Regions from separate parts of the Paenibacillus jiangxiensis genome, predicted to be linked through region 3. Evidence: riboswitches for the same ligand, from Rfam matches in the RefSeq annotation. Region 3 holds a riboswitch; each other region holds the start of a gene.
What was found. A riboswitch is a leader RNA that binds a small molecule or an ion and turns the genes downstream of it on or off. The one in region 3 is predicted to bind cyclic di-GMP.
Positions count from the first base shown of each region.

Region 1: linked by a shared signal. The riboswitch ahead of ACI1P2_RS09760 (thiamine pyrophosphate-dependent dehydrogenase E1 component subunit alpha) and the one ahead of ACI1P2_RS22410 (transglutaminase-like domain-containing protein) in region 3 are both predicted to bind cyclic di-GMP.
Region 2: linked by a shared signal. The riboswitch ahead of ACI1P2_RS00180 (glycosyl hydrolase) and the one ahead of ACI1P2_RS22410 (transglutaminase-like domain-containing protein) in region 3 are both predicted to bind cyclic di-GMP.

Region 1 covers NZ_JBJURI010000007.1:166,152-171,346, forward strand. Annotated here, with positions in the region: gene ACI1P2_RS09755 (class I SAM-dependent methyltransferase) at 1-892, opposite strand, end outside; gene ACI1P2_RS09760 (thiamine pyrophosphate-dependent dehydrogenase E1 component subunit alpha) at 966-1,907, opposite strand; cyclic di-GMP riboswitch class I at 2,028-2,123, opposite strand; gene ACI1P2_RS09765 (SDR family oxidoreductase) at 2,441-3,256, opposite strand; gene ACI1P2_RS09770 (isopeptide-forming domain-containing fimbrial protein) at 3,488-5,195, opposite strand, start outside.
Region 2 covers NZ_JBJURI010000001.1:32,255-37,449, forward strand. Annotated here, with positions in the region: gene ACI1P2_RS00175 (discoidin domain-containing protein) at 1-1,069, opposite strand, end outside; gene ACI1P2_RS00180 (glycosyl hydrolase) at 1,115-2,692, opposite strand; cyclic di-GMP riboswitch class I at 2,721-2,808, opposite strand; gene ACI1P2_RS00185 (sugar phosphate nucleotidyltransferase) at 2,979-4,352, opposite strand; gene ACI1P2_RS00190 (UDP-glucose dehydrogenase family protein) at 4,416-5,195, opposite strand, start outside.
Region 3 covers NZ_JBJURI010000026.1:9,273-14,467, reverse strand. Annotated here, with positions in the region: gene ACI1P2_RS22425 (methylated-DNA--[protein]-cysteine S-methyltransferase) at 184-663, opposite strand; gene ACI1P2_RS22420 (bifunctional transcriptional activator/DNA repair enzyme AdaA) at 712-1,275, opposite strand; gene ACI1P2_RS22415 (isocitrate lyase/PEP mutase family protein) at 1,300-2,070, opposite strand; cyclic di-GMP riboswitch class I at 2,262-2,349, shown strand; cyclic di-GMP riboswitch class I at 2,408-2,496, shown strand; gene ACI1P2_RS22410 (transglutaminase-like domain-containing protein) at 2,510-3,310, shown strand; gene ACI1P2_RS22405 (collagen binding domain-containing protein) at 3,593-5,195, shown strand, end outside.

The DNA of each region.
Region 1 (5,195 bases), on a different contig from region 3:
CTTCCACAAATATATCCACATCATTTATATCTTCTTTGGGGAGTTCTTCTAATAGTTCTTGCATTTGATCCTCATTACGGTAAATGAGCCACCAATCCATCACAGCTTCCATATAAGCAATTGTGGGAGAGCCCGGATGATAGTTAATGATTAACAAGCGGCCGCCTGGATTGAGCAGTTGAAATAATTTTTTCGTTAATCGTTTAGCAATTTTATCTGGAAGATAATCATATACACCGATGGAATAGATAAAATCAAAAGTGGGAAGAGGGACTTTATTTCTGATGATGTCAACAACTGAGGCTGGGATCGCTTCGCCAAAATCCTTTATGGCTTCTGCAGCAACCGAAAGAGCCTCCTGATCTTGATCAATGGCGACAAATTTTCCAATCGTTTTGTTTTGCACCGCAGCACAATCTGATGTTTCTCTTAAGTGACCACAAGCGACCGAGAGAATATAAGGATTCGCAACACGTTCTGAGGTTTGATTAATTTTGCTGGAAAGGATACGTCTTCTTTCGCGGTTAGCATTATTGGCATGAGCCATGCGGTTTAAGTCGTAATATAGAAAATCGGCAATCTCTGATTTTTCATTCTCGTAGGGGGACGATTCCAACTTTTCAAAGTCATACTGCAGGTCCAGCATTATGGGATCACCTGCATAACCGCGCGGTCTTTCAAATGCTCGACGGGATAGTGGTTCTTGCAAGAAAAAATGGCTTATGGAGTGTTCACGATATCGGGGGATAAACTGGGTCCAATCTTCTGTTGAGTACTGTTGACGTAAGTCTCTTAATCCATCATAAAGCGTACTTAATGCTTCAGAGTATTGGCCTTGATTAATCTTCATTTCAACATCTTCAAAAAACTCTTTTTCAATCGTCTGATCCATTAGTTTCCCTCCCTGAAAGACTCCTAACGATTGCGGCATTCCATTCAATTCGGCAGTTGGGCTCTATTCTCTCCTAATTTGAATAAACGTGTTTAAAGATATCTTCGAGGGCTGGGTCTGGGGTAAGTTCCGCATATTCCGCGGCCTCGTCGATTTCCCTGACGATTCGATCATGAATTTCCTGCTCTGCGTGTTCCTCCAATATCCCGGATTTTCTGAGATAACGGCTAAAGGATTCAAGCGGGTCGTACTTCTCGGCTTCCTCTATTTCCTCACTGGAACGATATCCTTGATCATCGTCATCGCTTGGATAAGGAGCCAGGCGGTAGAGACCGGCCTCGATCAGCGTAGGACCCTCTCCTCTGTTCGCTCTGTCGACGGCCTCTTTCGTGACCCTGTATACTTCCAGGGGATCATTGCCGCTCACACGGATGCCAGGAAAGCCGTATGCTTTTGCCCGATCTGCAACACTATCACGTACCGTCTGCTTCGAGGAGAGAACCGAAAGACCATAGGGCTGGTTCTGTTCGCAGAAAAAAATGACCGGAAGCTTGTGTCCTCCTGCAAAGTTTGCTGCTTCGTGAAACTCCCCCCGATGGCTGCCTCCATTTCCAAAAGCGACTAACACGACAGGATGATCTCCCCGTATTTTGCCGGCCAAGGCGATTCCTACGGCATGCGGGACATGAGTGGTAGTGAGGCCGGAAGTCGAAAGAATACGATTTTTTTTACTGCCATAATGCCCAGGCATTTGCCGCCCGCCGCTGTCCGCAGCTTCTGCCTTGGCAAAAGCGGTGAGCATCAGTTCCTTTGCCGTCATGCCGAAAACAATGGCCATGCCCATATCGCGATCATACGGGCAAAGAAAATCTTTCGTCATATCCAGTGCATACGCCGCACCTACCTGTGCGGCTTCATGACCTTGACAAGACATGTGGAAAGGGATTTTTCCAGCACGATGAAACAATCCCAGCCGTTCGTCGACTTTCCGTGCCAGAGCCATATCCCGGTACATATCCAGAAGCTGCTGATTCGACAAACCGAGTTGTCGATGCTTGTTGGGCAAACAAAAAACCTCCCTTCTTGGTTTCATCTGGTGTTACCTGAAAATGAATAGACGGAGGTTTCCGACGTATTCGGTAACTGGCTGACATAGAGGATTGTGGTACTATCCGCCTTAGTCCCTATAGCTTTGCGTCACCGCCTTTCAACGGGTTTGCCATTATCGTACATAGTATAAAGTTGTAATATATTGTATATTGTTTCATGATATTTACTTTTTTGGAATAGGGCTTCATTACCATATTTTTCAGCATACGACAATGTTCGCTTTTCTTCGTTATGTAGGGGCATATGCGTAAATAACGTATTCCGTGGTACATTTGATTGGTTTTTATTGGAATTTTTTTGGAATTTTTTTGGCAAATTTTGCTCGTTTATCTATGCTATGGTTTTTGGATATGGAAGGAATTTTTCCTGCTCCAGAAACAGCAAGAAAGGCCTCTGACGGACCAGAGACCTTGTGACGTATCTGTGATTTGGTTGATGTCAGGAAAACTGTTGCGTGATATGCTGGATGAAAGCTTCTTCGCCGATCTCTTTCCTGAGCTCCAATAACGCTTTCGCATCTTCTCCAACTACATATCTCAACTGCTTTGTACCGTCCGTTGCCGCCTGATAGATGGTCTCCGCCACCATTTCCGGAGTGCATGCGCTGTCCGTGTTAATGATTGCCTCCACCAAGGGCTGAACCGATTGGGAGTATTCCTGATAATCTGGCAAAGACTCAATGGACAATAAATCGATAGATCTGCCAAAAAAGTCCGTTTTGACCACACCAGGCTCAATTAGTTTTAACCGGATATTTTGAGAAGCAAGCTCAAACGATAAAGTTTCCGTGAAGCCTTCAATTGCAAATTTAGTAGAGTGATAAAGCGAAAATGAAGGCAGCCCCACTCTTCCGGACATTGAAGATAAATTGATGATTATTCCACTATTATTAGCTCTAAAATGAGGAAGAATGCTCTTGGTCACCTTCATAAGGCCGAGTACATTTACTTCAAATTGCTTTCGAATTTGCTCGTATGAAGCCGCCTCGAAGATGCCCAGAACTCCGTAACCGGCATTATTTAACAGGACATCGATTGTGCCAAATCGCTCCAAACCTGCCCTTAATGCCTCTTGAATCGTTTCCAATTGTTCAACGTCGAGCCTCGTTACCAAAACATTCTCCAGCCGCGACAGTTCGGTTTCTCTTTCAGGTGAACGCATGGTAGCAATCACATTCCATCCCTGATCTGCAAAATACCTGGCTGCAGCTTTTCCAATTCCAGACGATGAACCCGTAATCATAATTGTTTTCATGTTTTGCCCTCCTGCAAATCATTGGTGTATTTTTTGGGAACGCTCGCAAAACATATGCCCTCGAAAACCAAATCAACGGGTTTGCTATGATCGTACAAAGTATAATGCTGCCATAATGATATTGGACGAGATCCCGTTTTTGAATAGGACATACCTACCAAGTTTTAGGTAAAGGAGAGACTACCCCCAAGTAATGCATGCTTGAGGGCAGTCTGTTTTTCATCTTACCGGTTAAGCTTTCTTTCTTCTCAGCAGGAACAGGCCTGCAAGCAGGATGAGGCATCCGGCCAGCAAATAGCCGTACATATTCGTTGCAGTTGCCGGCAGCTTGCTGCCAGTGCCATCCCCGTTGCTGGAGGAGCTTCCGCTCTCCGAGTCACCCGAGGTGCCGGATTGCCCGCTTCCTCCAGTTCCACCCGAGCTTCTGGACTGACCGGAGTCTGTGGAACCGGAATCCGAACCTCCCCAGCCCGGGTTGTCTGGATTGCCGGAGGAAGAGCCGTCGTTCGGTTCTCCTCCCGGTATGCCGGGATTGCTGCCGCTTCCGCCGCCAATGATGATGTCTTCAGACGGCGTATCCGAATCGTCCAGATTATCCCCGCTCACTTCACCTACGTTTTGTATCGTTTGGCCCGGTTGGCCTGCCACCAGTTTGGCCTGGAATACAATCGTATGCCAGTCCGTATCTGTAACCTCGCCGAACTGTCCACTCACCATGCCATTGACGTATGAGCCTTTGTCGCTGTCCAGCGCATCGGTTACAGTAATGCCGTCCACCTTCAGCATGCCTGGCACATATTGCAGCTCGGCACGCAGGGCGTCCGAGATTTCCAGATTGGTCACGACACTGTCCTCTACGGTGTTGCGTGTGCGAATCGTGTACTCAATCACATCGCCGACTTCGATGCTGCCTCCGTTCACATCTTTCGCCGATTTCTCGGATTCAAGCACTGGGGAAGCCGGATCGACAGCGTCGTCATCGTGCGAACCTCCGCCACCACCGCCACCGCCTGAACCCCCACTACCCGGATCTTCAGTTACAGGCGGGTTTACCGGTGGTGCTGGTGGGTCTACTGGTGGATCAACTGGCGGCTGCACTGGTGGATCTACCGGCGGAATGACTACAGGCGGTTCTTCCTCAACGGCTATTTTCTCCGTTGGCTCGCCTGGTTGATCAATGTTATCGCCAGTCACCAGCGCTGTATTTTGAATCACCTGGCCGTCGTATCCCGTCTGGATAATGGCCTGGAACTCCAACATATGCCAATTCATATCATCTACGCTACCGAATGAGCCGTACACTTCGCCGGAAACAGAATGACCGGCATCGCTATCCTGAGCATCCGTCACGGACATACCGTCCACCTTCAGGCTGTCTGGCACGTACTCCAGTCCCGCAGGCAGCGTATCGGTAATCGATAGATTTTCCAGATAAGTGTCGTTCACGACCGCTCTTGTACGAATCGTATAAGCCACCGTGTCCCCGACTTCATACGTGGCCTTGCTTGCATCCACGTTCGTTACAGATTTCTCCGATTCAATCTGCGGGTTCCGCGGATAGACCTGTACTTCTTCCCGTGGTCTGTCCGGCGTCTCCACATTGTCGCCACTTACCCGGGCGATATTGATAACATCCTTGCCTGCTTGTCCCGGCCGGACCACGGCTTTGAATTGAACCGTGTGCCAATTCATATCCGTGATGCTGCCAAACTGGCCGACCACTTTACCGCCGGCATAATAGCCGCTGTCGTCCCCTTCGCTGTCAGTGACGGTTACGCCATCCACACTCAGACTGCCCGGCACATATTCCAGCTCTGCCGGAACCTCGTCCGTAATCGTGAGGTTGTTCACCACACTATCCGCCATCGTGTTGCGGGTCTGGATCGTGTACAACAGCGTATCTCCCACTTCTGCGTGCTGCGCATCCGTGTTGCCGGGC
Region 2 (5,195 bases), on a different contig from region 3:
CCGCCAGATTGACCGCTTTGGAACGGTTGAACAGCCCTGGCTCGTTGTCGACTTCAAAATACTGCACATACGGACCGTATTTTTGCAGATACGAAGTTAACTTCTGCTTGGCGGAATCCGGCAGCGTACCGTCCGCATTCAGCTTGATGTCGCCTGTATACAGATACAGGGCAACTGCCTGCATGTTGTACTGCTTGAGGGTCTTGTAATAGTTGTCCAGGTCGGAGCATGCGTTGCCGACGTTGCTCGCACAGGTGACCCGCATAATATTTCCGCTGTAGGCGATCCCCAGCCACTTCATCACGGCAGGAAGATGACGGGTAGCCCCTTTATCATAATAAAACTCGTTATTGTTTACATTGGTTCCCGTACGGATGTAGCTGCCATGAATCGGCTCAGCAGCCGGGGAAGCAAGCTTCTCAAGATTCAGGCTGTCCCATGTCCACCAGAGGCTCGAATTCTCTGCCTCCGAGCAGTACAGGCACCGGGCCACACGGAGCTTGAGCTGATTTACTCCCGTCTGCAGCTGTTCCTTCGGGATATACAATTGATAATTGCTCTTGAAGGTATACTGGCTTCCCGTTCCCGCCACACCTGCAATCTGGATCATGCCGGAAAGCTGGTTATTGGAAAACACGGCCATCTGCGGCACGGCCTTGCTGGCGTCCAGGATGCGGACATTAAACCGTACGCCATTGGCCGGAATGGTATCCAGCTCATATTCGAGCACGAGCTCCGGATTGGTCTCGGCATTCAGTCCTGGGGGAATGGATCCGTTAAGTTGAATAACAGGGGAGGAGGTCTTAACGGCCTGCGCCGCTCCTCCCGCCGCCTTTAACGCCGTCGCGCTCGCTGCTTGAACGTCCAGGGTGACGGATTCTTTGCCCGCCCCTCCCTTGAATTCAGCGGAGGAATCATCGCTGACGCCAAGCATCCATAAGGTTGTAGCGGCGTTCTTCTCATTTTCCTGATTGCTTTTGTTGGCATAACCCAAAAGCGAAAACAAGATAACCAAGCCAAGCAGGCCCAGAAGCAAATATGCATACTTGTTAGCCAACCAATTTTTCATTGTTCATGTCCACACTTTCTGTACAGGGTTGCCGGAAAGAGAGAGCTATTTCACAGTATGGAACAAAGCGCTCGAAGGAATGACCGCTTTGGACTCCTGCTCGCTCTCCCACATCAGGCGTGCCATGGCATCACCTGTTCCTTCGTAATATTCCACTTTGAGGTCGTAGAGCTGATCAGCCGCAAGGCTGATGCTTCCTTTGCGCTCCGTCCAGCTTTGCTTGAACCAACTGTCAATGATCAGCTGCCCATCCACCCATACCCGGATTCCGTCATCGGAAATCGTCGTAAAGGTATAGGTGCCGCTGTACCTGGGTTTTACCTTGCCTGTCCAGCGTACGGAGAATTGATCGGCAGGCACTGCCGGATCCGGCGCGGCACTGCGCCAGTTGAAATCCAGCTTGGCATCCGTGCGTGTAAGCACAGGTGTCCCGCTTAGCTCGATATTGTTGAAGAACTCGGCGTGCAGTCCCTCATACACCGTATCTGGAACAGGCTCGGGGGCAGGTTCCGGTTCAGGCTCCGGATCGGGTTCTTCCCCGACCGGTGGCGCTCCCGGAGGAGCAGTATCAGGCGGCTCCGCAGGAGGGGCTTCAGGAGGAGCAGCCATGTCTGCCGCCAATTCATCCCGAGTCAGTGTTCTGTCCTCATTCATGTATGCAATAATTTGATCGTTCGAATTGTTTTGTGTCAGCATGTTGCCCCAGGTCATGGAGTATGCCCATTTCGGCTGGGCTGACAATACCCTCTCGGAAGGCATCTCTCCGTGCTCGCCAATGGCAATCGGTTTTTCTCCGGCCAGACTCAGCAAGCCGTCATAATAGCTCTGCTTGAAATCATTGTCATAGATGTCCGCGGCCAGAATATCGACCTTGGACAAACCGGGAAACGTACTGGCATAAGGAGCTGACCAAGCGTTCGGAGCGTTGGGATTCCAGACCCACAGCAGATTGTTCAGCTGGTGGACATTCACAAATCTGTCATACATGATATCCCATAATTTCACAAAGTTATTCTTGTTTCCCCACCAGAACCAATCCCCGTTCATCTCGTGGTAAGGCCGCCATAGAACGGGCACACCCGCATCCCGCAGTTCGCCGAGGGACACCGCGACGCGATCCAGATCTGCGATCAGCCTTGCATATTCCCTGGTTCCTGGTGTAACGTACTTGTTAAATTGCGCCTGGGTAATCTTGGCCTGTACATTGGCCCAGGTCAACGGTTTGCCGGGAAGCGCCTGATGAAAGGTTATGGCGACGATGCCGCCGGCATTATGCCAATTAATCGCACTATACACTACATTGCTGCGCTGGGCCTCGGCCTCCGCAGCCGACTGGTTGGAAACAGCCCCCAGCTCATAGCCGTGCAGGCCGGCGTACTGCCCGCTGATTTTCTTCAGCTTGATGTTCAGTTCATCCGGGCTCTCCAGATAATCATGCTGACCTGTAATCATCCCTCTTCCGTCCAAATTGGACAAGTACGCATATAATTCGCGCGCCCCGGCTGAAGCAGCAGGATTAATGGGCGCTGCAGCTGCCTGGGCAGTGTGTTCCCGCGACAGCCCTGATGGGAGCAGAGAGCAAAACAGCACGACAGGCAGCAGTGTTTTAAAAAATCGATACATAGAATAAGTTTTCACCAATTCTCTCCCTCTCGGTAGCCAGGCTGCCATCCCTCGATGGGGTAAGGCCCTATAGCTTTGCGTTCACCTGCCTTTCGACAGGGTTGCCATTTTTCGTATGAAGGTCTATGAAGCTCCTTCTTATCCTAGAGTATCGACTCGGATTTACCAAAAATTAATAGATCATCCATGCTGGAACCCATTTTTTTCAGATATTTTGACAAAAAAAACCGTTAAACAACATCATTTTTTGCAATTATATGCGTAAAAACGCAACATGTGCGTTTTTTCAGCTAATAAACTGGTGCAGAGAGATGTCATTCCAATCCATGCAGAAGCGGACGATATCTTCTTCCACCAGCTCGGAACCTGTCTGCACTTCAATCAGCTCCACATCGGTCACCGCCAGAATGCTGTGCTTCGTGCCTTCCGGAATGCGGACAACGTCGCCGGCCTTTACTTTGTGCAGTTTCTCGTTCAGAATTACTTCCGCCTCGCCGCTGATGATCGTCCATATTTCACTCCGCTTGCGATGAAGCTGGTAGCTGATATTTTTGTCCTTCTCGATGCAAATCCGCTTGGTGAGCACTTCATTGCCCTCCGGATATTTCACATAATCCACAACCCGGTAATGCCCCCAACGGCGCTCCTCGTACATCGGACGCTGATTGTGAGCCTTCAGCACTTCCTTGATCCGCGGGCTCTCCGCCTTGTTGGTTACAAGAATGCCATCCGGACTGGCCGCAACGATCAGATCGCTGGCCCCGATAATGGTAACCGGAATGTCCAGCTCGTTGATTAGACTTGTATTCACGGAATCCTCGGTCATCACTCCCTTGCCCACCTGGCGCTGCGACATTTCCTCCGTCAGCGTGTTCCAGGTGCCGAGATCCTTCCAGAAGCCGTCATATGGAAGAACTACGATGTTCTCTTCCTTCTCTACCACTTCATAATCAAAGCTTATTTTAGATAATAGATGATATTGTTTCTGCAGTTCTTCATACTTCAGCGGAAGCCCCTTCCCTTCCAGAATGTTCAACAGATATCCCAGACGGAAAGCAAAAACTCCGCAGTTCCAGAGCGCACTCCGCTCAATCAGAAGCTCAGCCTGCTCTTTGTTCGGTTTTTCTTGAAAATGGCTGACCTGCAGGCAGCCCGCAATTCCAGCCGGGCCTTCTTTCGGAATGATATAACCGTATTTTTCGGATGGATAGGATGGGACGACACCCATCAGAGCAAGGTTGGCACCCGTTTTCTGCAGCGTGTATTCCATGCGCGCCACCGTGTGGAAGAAGGTCTGCTCCACGTACGGATCAACCGGCAGAATCGCAACGACCGTATCTGGAGATACGTCTGCGATGCTGTACAGGTAAGTGGCCGTTAACGCAATGGCCGGGAAGGTATCCCTGCGCTCAGGCTCCACAATGATGCTGACGTCGCTCCCGATCTGGCTCTGAATCATTTCGACCTGAGCTCTGCCAGTTGCAATATATGAGGACTCCGCCATTCCGGCGTCTCCAAGCTGTCTCCATACCCGCTGCACCATGGATTCAGGAAGTCCCTCCGGGCTTTCCAGCACCTTCAGAAACTGTTTGGAACGGGAATCGTTGGACAGAGGCCATAATCTTTTACCGGAACCGCCAGACAAAAGTACCAATTTCATAACTCCACTCTCCCTCCATGAAGTAAATTTCCTGAAAAGGTCATATTTTCCTGACCATTAATATTATACTGCACCTGCTACGCTTGGCGAAAGGCCGTTAAGCCCACTCATGCGCGGTCTGCCGACCGAATAATACTCCAATCCGGATTCGGCGATCTGCTGTTCAGAGAATACATTACGCCCATCAATGAGAACCGGCTTGCGCAGCACGGAGCCCAGCATGCGCAGATCTACCTGCTTGTAGTGATCCCAGTCGGTCAGCAGGCAGACGGCATCACAGCCAAGCGCCGCTTCTTCAGGCGTGGAGCACCACTGAATATGCTCATGATTAAACTGCTCCCTGAATTTATCCATCGCGATCGGATCATGGACTTTGACGAACGCGCCTTCCTTCACCAGGGTTTCCACAATCTCGAGGGACGGCGCCTCCCGGATGTCATCCGTGTTCGGCTTGAAGGACAAACCCCATACGCCCACATGTATACCGTTTAACTGCCCGAGGGATTCGCGCAGCTTGGAAATAATCATATAGCGTTGATCCGCGTTCACCTCCACTACGGATTTAAGCAGTTTGAACTCGTAATCCACGTTGCCCGCGATTTGAATCAGGGCATTCGTGTCCTTGGGGAAGCACGAACCGCCATATCCGATTCCCGCCTGCAGGAAGGAGGAGCCGATGCGTTTGTCCATGCCCATGCCAACCGCTACATTGGTGACGTCAGCGCCCACTTTTTCGCAAATATTGGCAATCTCATTAATAAATGAAATTTTCGTGGCCAGGAAGGCGTTGGAGGCGTATTTGATCATCTCGGCGCTCCGGACGTCCGTTACATAGATATTGTC
Region 3 (5,195 bases):
TGCGGATGGACCAGGAGACTCAACAGTCACCAGAATATAAAAAGTCACGTGCCGTAAAAAGGGTGGCCTGGGTGATCGGAATAATTTTGACTATCCTTGTGTTATGTTTTGTATCGATCACATTATTATATAACTCGCCCTATGAAGTTGAAAGATATCAAAATTCAGAACAATAAGAGCCCTTTATTTTCTCAAACGTTGCTCATGCTCGAGAAGCCATTCCTTTCTCCACAAGCCGCCCGCATAGCCGGTTAACTTCCCGTTTGTACCAATAATTCGGTGGCAAGGGATGACAATGCTTAATTTGTTTTTGCCGTTTGCGCTGCCGACAGCTCGTATGGCCTTTTCATTCCCGAGGGAAACAGCAATATCTTTGTAAGACCATGTTTGTGCATAGGGTACTGTTTTTAAAGAATTCCAAACCGTTTTTTGAAATTCAGTACCTTCATATATATAAGGAAATGTAAATTCGGTACGTGTGCCTTTAAAATACTCATCAAGCTGATCACGGCAAAGCTTCAAAGCCTGGGGAGTTTCGTCATGGATAGCATTTACGATCTGGTCCCGTTCCGAGAACAGGATAGAGTAAACCGCTTGATCTGTTCCTTGTATTTCAATCATTCCAATGGGTGATTGGTAATCTATTATATACAGTCTGCTCATATAAGGACCTCCAAGAAAAAAGGTAGTATTGACTCTCCAGTATGCCGATTAAGGCTCCGTCCTCATCTTTCGAAACTCGCTTGGTGAACAGCCTTTTAAATTTCGAAACACTTTGTAAAAATTAGAAAGACTTTGGAAGCCCACCTCATAACCAATTTCAAGATTGGTCATATTGGTCGTTTGAAGAAGCTGCATGGCTTTATCGATGCGCACTTTTTCCAAAAAAGCACGCGGAGTCTCTGATGTTTCTTTTTTAAATAGCCGTTCGAGATAGAAGGGGCTTAAACCGACCTGTTCTGCAATATCATTCAGCTTCAAATCTTGTTTATATTGATTCACTAAAATCGTCGTAATACTTTTAACGAATTCACTATGAGGAGAATGTTCAACCTCAGGCTGGCATCTTTTGCATGCACGAAAACCAGCCTTTTCAACCTCACTGATATTGTGATAGAACTCAACATTTATCTTTTTGGGCTTTCTGGACCTGCAGGAAGGACGGCAGTAGATTTTCGTTGTTTTCACGGCTGTAAAAAATAAACCATCATATTTCCGGTCGCAGGCAATGATTTTTTCCCACATCTCGTCAAATGAAAGATTTATACTGGTCATCCCTTCATCACCTGCCTTCCTGATCTAGTTCTCATATAAATGTGATGTATCCTGTAATTCCAATAATTTAGCCGCATTGTCTTCTAAACAAGCGATGATTTTATCTGACAGGGCATTTCCAAAGCTAAAGCGCTTCACGCCTAGCTCTTTCAGCTTATTACAACTTGTCAGGTTAGGCAAAGACAATATATTGAGCGGTGCCTTGACTTGAGCAGCGATTTGCTGAATTTCATCATCTTCCGTTACTCCTGGCACAAAAATCCCGCTGGCCCCGCTTTCAACATAGGCCTTGGCCCGATCGATCGTTTCATTAAAAGGGGCTTCCAATTGAAAATAAGTATCCGTTCTGGCGTTGATATAAAAATTATTATATCCGTGATTTTCCAGCGCTGTTCTCATTTTTGTCAGGAGGCTGCAATGATCCTTTATACCTCTTAACCCCTTTTCTTTTTTCAGGGAATCCTCAATATTGATACCGGCAACCCCGACATCTGCTGTTCTTAATACATTATCGATAATTGTGTTAAAATCCTCACTATATCCTGCTTCAATATCAGCGGATACCGGTATTTTTACATTCTCTGCAATGGTTTTGACGATTGCTAGATTTTGATTAAAATCTATTAATTCTCCGTCCGCATAGCCTAACGAATTGGCAATCCCCCAGCTGGTAGTACCAATGGCTTTAAAACCTGCCTTCTCTAATGTCAAAGCTGATAATAGATCCCAGGCATTTCCCAAAAATAATAGCTCCTCTGAAGTATGGAGATTATTGAATTCCTGAATCATCGACATTTTGCTTCCTCCTTGGCTTTGGTGTAACTCATTCTATCAAGTAGGCTTTATTATTTCGTCCTCATTCTTGCTCTTATGGTCTGAGAGAGAAACGAAAAAGATCATCGAATGGGCGCAGAAATCAATGAATCTTGTAAATTTTCTCTTGATAGAAATAGAGATGTCTGGTAAGATAGTCTCACAAAAGCTACTCACGATAACGGCAAACTTGTCGAAAGGCAAGGACGCAAAGCTACAGGGCCTACTTGGCGATATGTCAAATGGCAGCCAGCTACCGAACGAAGACGCTTTTTTTGTTTCTCATAGGACAATAATATATTAAAATCTGGAAACTCTAGCACGATAACGGCAAACTTGTCGAAAGACAGGGACGCAAAGCTACAGGGCCTTCTTGACGATTATGTCAATGGCAGCCTGGCTACCGAAGGGAGTTTGCAGTATGCGCAACGCAATATTCGCGATTGTAGGACTTTTTGCGTTATTATTGTGGGCTCCATTAGTACAAGCTACCCAATCTCAGGATTGGTTGGGCTTGGAACAGCTGGACCGTGGTGTGATCGTTATTCGATATGACGTGAAAGCAGGGACCAAGACGAAGCTCATGATTGCAAAGAGTCAGGACAAATACACGTATATGCTTTCGCCGAACAAACGGCAGGAAGTATTTCCGTTGCAGATGGGTAACGGTGATTACACGGTTACCGTACTGGAACAAGTCAGCGGCACCAAATATAAGATTGTTCAGGAAGCGCCTGTTACACTTCAACTGGCGAACAATAGCAAAGTGTTTTTGAGTTCTGTACAAAATATCAATTGGAGCGAACAGGACAAGGCTGCTCAGCTTGCGAAGAAGCTGACTGGGTCTGCTCAATCCGACGAAGAAAAAGTACAGGCTATTTATGAATATATTGTGGGCACGATCAGATACGACAAGGCTCTTGCAACCAGTGATCTGACGAACTACCTTCCCGATATCAACCGTACGATTCTTGGACAGAAGGGGATGTGTTACGACTATGCCTCCCTGTTCGCCTCCATGCTGCGGAGCATCGGCATTCCAGCCAAGCTCGATATGGGAACTTCGGAATACGTCGATGTTTACCACGCCTGGAATGAAGTTTATTTGAACGGGAAGTGGGTAACCATTGATACAACGGTCGATGCGAGCTGGAAAGCCAAAGGGGCCGATTTCAAAATGATAAAGGATGCCGCTCGCTACTCGGTATCCAAATATTACTAAAAAGAATACGATCAATTTAAGCTTTGGACAAATGTCCAAGGCTTGTTCGAGTTTGTAGAGAAATTGTAGAGATCGGGCAGGTATAATGCAAGAAGCCCATTTGGTTCTGGTGGGAAAAACAGGAACAATGAATCGTGCGCCATTAGAAATATGCGGAGGTGATGGACTGGAAGGTCTCTTAACGGCATACAATTCAATGGAGTATAGATAGCCCGATTTGCGCACGGCAAGCAGGATCGGAACCGAACATTCGAGGGTGATGTAGAGACTGAGGGAGAGATTATGAAGAAAAAAGTTAGTGGAATCGTTGTGGCGCTGCTGCTCCTGCTTCAATCGGTTTTTGGTGTAACCGCCTGGACGGGCAATGTGGCCAATGCCAATGCGGCCGATACACCAGCAAGTGTGCAGGAATCCGTGTATGGAGTAAAAGATGAAGTTGGAGTGACGGATGATGTTTATATCCCGCCAGCGCCAGTCAAGAATACGGACAACATTTTAACAAAAGTGGTATTAACCGACTTGAATGGTAACGTGATCGATGCAGTATATAATCCGGACAGTACCCTGGACATCGGTGAGGCTGTCAATCTCAGCTACGAATGGGAGCTTCCGAATAGTCACGGCTACAAGAACGGGGATACATTTACCTTCGAGCTGCCGGACCAGTTTGAAATTTTTACGGATATTGACGCTCCACTCGTGGCCGATCAAGACAAAGTTGGCACATTTACCGTCGACCGCAACGGGAAGGTTGTCATGACCTTCAACGATTATGTGGAGAGCCACTCCAACGTAAGCGGCAAGCTGGAAATACGTACCGAGTTTACGAAGGAAACGATTAAGGGAAGCACGGAAGTCGTCATTGCCATTCCGGTAAAAAGCGGAGAGCAAGTCGTTATCGTGAATCTGAAGCCGCAGGGCGGAAAGCTGATCGACAAACAGGGAAAAGCGGTTGGCAAAGACCGGATCGATTGGACGGTTCAAGTCAACAAATCACTGGATAAGATCAAGCATGCGGTCATCACGGATGTGATACCTGAAGGTTCTGAACTCATCGCCGACTCTGTGGAGGTGTACCGCCTACAGGTTAACGGCGACGGTTCGACGGTCCTTGGCGATAAGGTAGGGACCGACAAGTATACGGTCGAAACGAACGGCGGCGCCAAACTGGAGCTTGCGTTCCAGGATGAGACGATCAGCAAAGCCTACGAGATTCGTTATTCGACGAAGCTTACCGGCGAGCAGACTCGTTTTGAGAACACCGCTGTACTGTCTGGCGACGATATGAAAGATACCAAGTCGACCGCTACGGTAACAGTGGACCGTGGTAAATTTTTGGATAAGACTTATAGCCAGAATAAAGACACCGGAATCATCACCTGGACTGTGAAATACAATTTTAACGAGAAAAAGCTTACGAAAGATCAAGCGGTTATTACGGATGAATTCAGTGCGATTCATACGCTGGTTGCCGATTCGCTGAAGGTGTATAAAGGGAATTCAACGAAGGCTGAAGATCTGCTTTCACCGGATGAATACACCTTTACACCGACAGGTACAAACGGATTTACACTTCAATTCAATAAGGGTATCGATTCTCCTTATACGATCGTTTACCAGACAAAGCCGGTCGACCGGACGAGCGCTGACGGACAGCCAGTAAAGAACAAAGTCGTATCGGGTGACTCGTCCAAAGATGTAACAGCTCCGGCCCAAGGAATCCGCGCTCTGGTGAAGGGCGTCTCGAATGTCGACTTCGCCAACAAAACGGCGAAGTGGCTTATTACGATCAATGGCGATAAAAAGCCGGACGGCAGCAAGTACAGCATGGAGAATGTAGTCATCAAGGATACGTTCCCGCAAGGCGGTCTCGAATTCATTCCGG